Regions from separate parts of the Streptomyces durhamensis genome, predicted to be linked through region 1. Evidence: riboswitches for the same ligand, from Rfam matches in the RefSeq annotation. Region 1 holds a riboswitch; the other holds the start of a gene.

The links. A riboswitch is a leader RNA that binds a small molecule or an ion and turns the genes downstream of it on or off. The one in region 1 is predicted to bind glycine.
Region 2: another riboswitch for glycine. It lies ahead of gcvP (aminomethyl-transferring glycine dehydrogenase); the one in region 1 lies ahead of gcvT (glycine cleavage system aminomethyltransferase GcvT).

Annotation. Positions count from the first base shown of each region.
Region 1 covers NZ_JNXR01000033.1:41,615-45,014, reverse strand. The annotation lists gene glyA (serine hydroxymethyltransferase) at 1-570, opposite strand, end outside; gene gcvH (glycine cleavage system protein GcvH) at 585-962, opposite strand; gene gcvT (glycine cleavage system aminomethyltransferase GcvT) at 1,078-2,196, opposite strand; glycine riboswitch at 2,241-2,352, opposite strand; glycine riboswitch at 2,353-2,450, opposite strand; gene IO33_RS0135665 (AAA family ATPase) at 2,629-3,297, shown strand.
Region 2 covers NZ_JNXR01000057.1:9,413-12,812, forward strand. The annotation lists gene IO33_RS0141490 (DNA polymerase IV) at 1-1,016, shown strand, start outside; gene IO33_RS0141495 (PRC-barrel domain-containing protein) at 938-1,309, opposite strand; glycine riboswitch at 1,429-1,523, shown strand; gene gcvP (aminomethyl-transferring glycine dehydrogenase) at 1,698-3,400, shown strand, end outside.

The sequences.
Region 1 (3,400 bases):
GATCCGGCGGAACTCGGCGAAGTCCAGCTGCCTCGGGTACGCCGACCAGCCGGCGATGATCACCTTCGGGCGGTGCTCCTTGGCCAGGCGCTCGACCTCGGCCATGTCGACCAGGCCGGTCTCGGCGTCCACGTGGTAGGCGACCACGTTGAACTGCTTGCCGGAGAAGTTCAGGCGCATGCCGTGGGTCAGGTGGCCGCCGTGGGCGAGGTCCAGGCCGAGGATGGTGTCCCCGGGCTGGGCCAGCGCGAACAGGGCCGCCTGGTTGGCGGAGGCACCGGAGTGGGGCTGGACGTTGGCGTACTCGGCGCCGAACAGCTCCTTGATCCGGTCGATGGCGATCTGCTCGGCGACGTCGACGTGCTCGCAGCCGCCGTAGTAGCGGCGGCCCGGGTAGCCCTCGGCGTACTTGTTGGTCAGCACCGAGCCCTGCGCCTCCATCACCGCGAGCGGCGCGAAGTTCTCGGAGGCGATCATCTCCAGCGTGGACTGCTGGCGGTGCAGCTCGGCGTCGACCGCGGCGGCGATCTCCGGGTCCAGCTCGTGCAGGGACGTGTTCAGGACGGTCATACGGCTACGACTCCTCAGCCGGCGTTCTGGGCGGTGTACTCGTCGGCGGAGAGCAGGTCGGCCGGCTCCTCCGTGACGCGCACCTTGAACAGCCAGCCGCCCTCGAAGGGGTCGGAGTTCACCAGCGACGGGTCGTTGACGACGTCCTCGTTGATCTCGGTGATCTCACCGGTGACCGGCGAGTACAGGTCGGAGACCGACTTGGTGGACTCCAGCTCGCCGCAGGTCTCGCCCGCGGCCACGGTGGAGCCGACGTCGGGGAGCTGGGCGTAGACCACATCGCCGAGCGCGTTCGCCGCGAACTCGGTGATGCCGACCGTCGAGACGCCGTCCTCGGCGGCCGACAGCCACTCGTGCTCCTTGCTGTAGCGCAGGTGCTGGGGGTTGCTCATGGCCTGAATTCTCCTGTACGCGCGGGAGTGCTGGTGAAGGGGGGACTGCTGGACCTGCTCGTGAGCAGGGGAGATGTGCGCAGGGTCACGTCACGCGACGCCATGCGCCCAGTGTCTACTTCTGTCGCTTGTAGAACGGCAGGGCCACGACCTCGTACGGCTCATGGCTGCCGCGGATGTCCACGCCGACGCCCTCGGTCCCCGGCGCCGCGTGCGCCGCGTCGACATAGGCCATGGCGATCGGCTTGCCCACGGTGGGGGAGGGGGCGCCGGAGGTGACCTCGCCGATCACCTCGCCGCCCGCGACGACGGGGTACCCGGCGCGCGGGACGCGCCGGCCCTCGGCGATCAGGCCGACGAGGACCCGCGGCGGGTTCTCCTGGGCCTTGGCGGCGGCCTCGGCGAGCGCCTCGCGTCCCACGAAGTCGCCCTCCTTCTCGAACTTCACCACCCGGCCGAGCCCCGCGTCGAAGGGGGTGAGCGAGGTGGTCAGCTCGTGCCCGTACAGCGGCATGCCCGCCTCCAGGCGCAGGGTGTCCCGGCAGGACAGGCCGCAGGGGACCAGGCCGACGCCCTCGCCGGCCTCGGTCAGCGCCTGCCACAGCTCCACGGCGTGCTCCGGCTTCACGAACAGTTCGAAGCCGTCCTCGCCGGTGTAGCCGGTGCGGGCGATGAGGGCCGGGACGCCGGCGACCGTGCCGGGCAGGCCGGCGTAGTACTTCAGGCCGTCGAGGTCGGCGTCGGTCACCGACTTCAGGATGCCGGGGGACTCCGGGCCCTGCACGGCGATCAGCGCGTACGCGTCCCGGTCGTCGCGGACCTCGGCGTCGAAGCCGGCGGCGCGCTCGGTCAGCGCGTCCAGCACCACCTGGGCGTTGGAGGCGTTGGCGACCACCATGTACTCGGTCTCGGCGAGGCGGTAGACGATCAGGTCGTCCAGGATGCCGCCGTCGGCCTGGCAGATCATGGTGTAGCGGGCCCGGCCGACGCCCACGGAGGCGATGTTGCCGACCAGGGCGAAGTTCAGCAGGGCGGCGGCCTGCGGGCCGGTCACGGTGATCTCGCCCATGTGGGAGAGGTCGAACAGACCCGCCTTGGTGCGCACGGCCACGTGCTCGTCGCGCTCGGAGCCGTAGCGCAGGGGCATGTCCCAGCCGGCGAAGTCGGTCATCGTCGCGCCGAGCGAGCGATGCAGGGCATCGAGCGCGGTACGACGGATTTCGGTACTGCTCATCGGACGGTCGTCTCCCAGGGCGAAGGCATGACGGGCGAGGTCGTTCCTCCCCATCTGTCATCGGAACCTGAGAGGTTCGCCAGGACCGCCCAGGGACGATCACGGCTTGCACCTTGGGTGGAGCCACTGTCGCAGCGGCCCGCTTTTCAGATGTGCCTCGCCCGCGCGGTAACGGGGCCTGAGAGATTCAAGGGAGGGACTTGCTCCTTCGGCGCCCCAGCGAAGACTGCTGGGAACTCTCCCGCGCGGATTCAAGCGGCCGGTATGCAGTTGGCGGCCACATCATTGCACGCCACACCCCCGCCCGTCAGGGCCCGCATCTGTAACCGGGCTGTGGCACTACGCGCACCGAACCGCCGAAGACCGTCCATTACCTTCTCTTTACATTAGATGGGCATGGGATGACCGAGCCGACAGGGGAGGACGATCACGGTGACCAGCACCCCGGCGTACGCCGCCACCACCGGTATCCCGGTGCCGAAGCAGCCCTCCGCCCCGGCCCGCGAGTGCTGCGCCGACCGCCCGGCCCCGGTCGTGCGCGACCTGCGCGAGGGCGCCGGCCGCAGCCCGCACGTCCTGCGCTTCGGCCCCGCGGACCTGGTGGTGATCACCGGCCTGCCCGGCAGCGGCAAGTCCACCCTGATGCGGCGCGCGGCCACCGGCCGCCGCATCGACTCCCAGGACGCCCGCGACCGCTTCGCGACCCGCCTGCCCCGCGCCCTCCCGTACGCCCTCTACCGCCCCCTGGTCCGCCTCGCCCACTACGCCCGCCTGCGCCGCGCCCTGCGCGCCGGCGAGGGCGTCGTCGTCCACGACTGCGGCACCCAGCCCTGGGTGCGCGCCTGGCTCGCCCGCGAGGCGCGCCGGCGTGGCGGCACCCTCCGTCTGCTCCTGCTCGACGTTCCGCCGCAGACCGCCCGCGACGGCCAGCGGACGCGCGGCCGGGGCGTCTCGCGCTACGCCTTCCGCCGCCACCGCCGTACGACCGCCCGGCTGCTCGACGCGGTCGAGCGGGGCGAGCTGCCCGCGGGCTGCGGCTCGGCGGTGCTGCTGGACCGTGCCGCGGCGGACGTCCTGCAGCGGATCGAGTTCAGCGGGTGAGGGGCCTCGTGACCGGCGGGTGGGAGGACGGCGTGCGGAGGGTGAGGGGCTGTCACGGGCACCCGCTAGCCTTCATGGTCACAGCAGTGGTTTCCAGCAGGCG
Region 2 (3,400 bases), on a different contig from region 1:
TGGGGCTCGCGGCCTCCAAGATGCTCGCCAAGATCGCCTCCGAGCAGGCCAAGCCGGACGGCCTGGTGCTCATCGAGCCGGGGTCGGAGCGGGCGCTGCTGGGGCCGATGCCGGTGCGGACCCTGCCGGGGGTCGGGCCGGCCACGGGGGACCATCTGCGCAGAGCCGGGATCACCACGGTCGGGGAGCTGGCGGAGGCGGGCGAGGACGAACTGGTCCGGCTGCTGGGCAAGGCGCACGGGCACGCGCTGTACGCCATGGCGCTGGCCCGCGACGAGCGGCCCGTGGTGGCCGAGCGCGAGGCGAAGTCCGTGTCGGTCGAGGACACCTACGACGTGGACATCCACGACCGGCTGCGCATCGGCCTGGAGGTGCAGCGGCTCGCCGACCGCTGTGTGCGGCGGCTGCGCGAGGCCGGGCTGTCGGGGCGCACCATCGTGCTGAAGGTCCGCAGGTACGACTTCTCGACCCTGACCCGCTCCGAGACGCTCAGAGGGCCCACGGACGATCCGGCGGTCGTGCGGGAGGCGGCCGCCCGGCTGCTGGACTCGGTGGACACCACGGGCGGGGTACGGCTGCTGGGCGTGGGGGTGTCCGGGCTCGCCGACTACACGCAGGAGGACCTGTTCGCGCAGGCGCTGCCCGCGCGGGCGGCGGAGGTACCGGAGGAGGCCGTGGCCGATGCCGCCGTGGAGCGGCCGGAGCCTGTCGAACGGCACTGGCGCGCCGGGCAGGATGTGCGGCACGCCGAGCACGGGCCCGGGTGGGTCCAGGGCAGTGGGCTGGGGCGGGTGACCGTGCGTTTCGAGACGCCGCAGTCCCCGCCGGGGCGGGTGCGGACGTTCTCCGTCGACGATCCCGCGCTGGAGCAGGCTGATCCGTTGCCGTTGGTGACGGGTCCCTCCGATCCGCCCGCGGCGGTTGCGCCGGCCGGGGCTCAGGCCTCCTCCGAGCCCGCCAGCTTGCCGAAGTCGTGGTCGGGGACGGCGGGAGGTGGGGCCACGTCCAGGCCGTAGTGGTGGTAGAGCTGGAGTTCCTGCTCGGGGGAGAGGTGGCGGCCGACGCCGAAGTCGGGCGCGTCCTTGATCAGGGAGCGGTCGAAGGGGACGTGGAGGGAGCCTTCGACCAGTTCGCTGGGCTCCAGGGGGACGAAGGCGTCCCGGGAGAACAGGCCGGTGCGTATGGCCGCCCACTCGGGCACACCGGTCGCGTCGTCGAGGTAGACCTCGTCGACGGTGCCGATCTTGGTGCCAGTGCGGTCGAACGCCTTGCGGCCGATCAGGTTGCGCGGATCGATCTCGGTCTGCACGGTCCCTCTCCCTCCACTTGGTCGCAACACATCCGTAAGCACTACGAAAGAGCACATTCAGGGAGGCGGCCACTCGAAGGCTCGGGCGTTGACCTCGCTGGTAGGCTGACAGCGGCTGCTGACCCCGTGCGGGAGAGTCCTCCGACCACCTCGGAGGCGCCGAAGGAGCAAATCCTCCCCGGAATCTCTCAGGCTCACGTACCGCACGGACGAGGTCACTCTGGAAAGCAGGGCGGGTGTCGACGGCTTCCGCTCTCACCGACGGTGAAAGCCGGGGCCCTCGGGTACCCGGTGAAGCTCTCAGGTTGAGATGACAGAGGGGGAGGCCGTCCGGGCACCCGCGCCGTGGTGCCCTTCGAAGGTCGCGTCAGACCAGGAGGCCTCCGCAATGACCGCCCACCGCATTCCGCTCTCGGAACTCGAAGCGGGTATCCCCTTCGAACAGCGCCACATCGGGCCCGACCAGGAGGCGCGGGCCAAGATGCTCGCGCACGTCGGCTACGGTTCCCTCGACGAGCTGACCGCCGCCGCGGTCCCGGATGTGATCAAGAACGCCGACGCCCTCGACCTGCCGGGCGCCCGCACCGAGGCCGAGGTCCTCGCCGAGCTGCGCTCGCTCGCCGACCGCAACCAGGTCCTGGACTCCATGATCGGCCTGGGCTACTACGGCACCTTCACCCCGCCGGTCATCCTGCGCAACGTCATGGAGAACCCGGCCTGGTACACCGCCTACACGCCGTACCAGCCGGAGATCTCCCAGGGGCGGCTCGAGGCCCTGCTGAACTTCCAGACCGTGGTCGCCGACCTCACCGGTCTGCCCACCTCCGGCGCCTCTCTGCTCGACGAGGGCACGGCCGCCGCCGAGGCGATGTCCCTGTCCCGGCGCATGGGCAGGAACAAGAAGGGCCTGTTCCTGATCGACGCGGACGCGCTGCCGCAGACCATCGCCGTCATCGAGACGCGCGCGGAGCCGACCGGTGTGGAGGTCGTCGTCGCCGACCTCAGCGAGGGCATTCCGGCCGAGATCGCCGAGCGCGAGATCAACGGCGTACTGATCCAGTACCCGGGCGCCTCCGGTGCCGTACGGGACATCAAGCCGGTCATCGACCAGGCGCACGAGCTGGGCGCCCTGGTCACCGTGGCCGCCGACCTGCTCGCGCTGACGCTGCTGACCTCGCCGGGCGAGCTGGGCGCGGACATCGCCGTCGGTACGACCCAGCGCTTCGGTGTGCCGATGGGCTTCGGCGGTCCGCACGCGGGCTACATGGCCGTGCACGAGAAGTTCGCGCGCAGCCTGCCCGGCCGCCTGGTCGGCGTCTCCGTCGACGCGGACGGCAACAAGGCCTACCGGCTCGCGCTGCAGACTCGTGAGCAGCACATCCGCCGGGAGAAGGCCACCAGCAACATCTGCACGGCGCAGGTGCTGCTCGCTGTGATGGCCGGCATGTACGCCGTCTACCACGGGCCGGAGGGCCTGCAGGCCATCGCCCGGCGCACGCACCGGTACGCCACGATCCTCGCCGCGGGCCTGAAGGCCGGCGGTGTGGAGATCGTCCACGGTGCCTACTTCGACACCCTCACCGCGCGCGTGCCCGGCCGGGCCGCCGAGGTCGTGGCCGCCGCCCGGGCGGGCGGCGTCAACCTGCGGCTCGTCGACGCCGACCACGTCTCCCTCGCCTGCGACGAGACGACCAAGCGGGCTCAGCTGGCCGCCGTCTTCTCCGCCTTCGGCGTCGAGGGCGACATCGAGGCCCTCGACACGACCGCCGAGGACACCCTCCCCGAGGCGCTGCTGCGCACCGACGTCTACCTGACCCACCCGGTCTTCCACCAGCACCGCTCCGAGACCGCGATGCTGCGCTACCTGCGCAGGCTGGCCGACCGCGACTACGCGCTCGACCGCGGCATGATCCCGCTGGGCTCCTGCACCATGAAGCTCAACGCGACCACGGAGATGGAGCCGGTCACCTGGCCCGAGTTCGGCCAGCTGCACCCCTTCGCGCCCGCCGAGCAGGTCGGGGGCTACCTCACGCTCATCCGTGAGCTGGAGGAACGTCTCGCCGAGGTCACCGGCTACGACAAGGTCTCCCT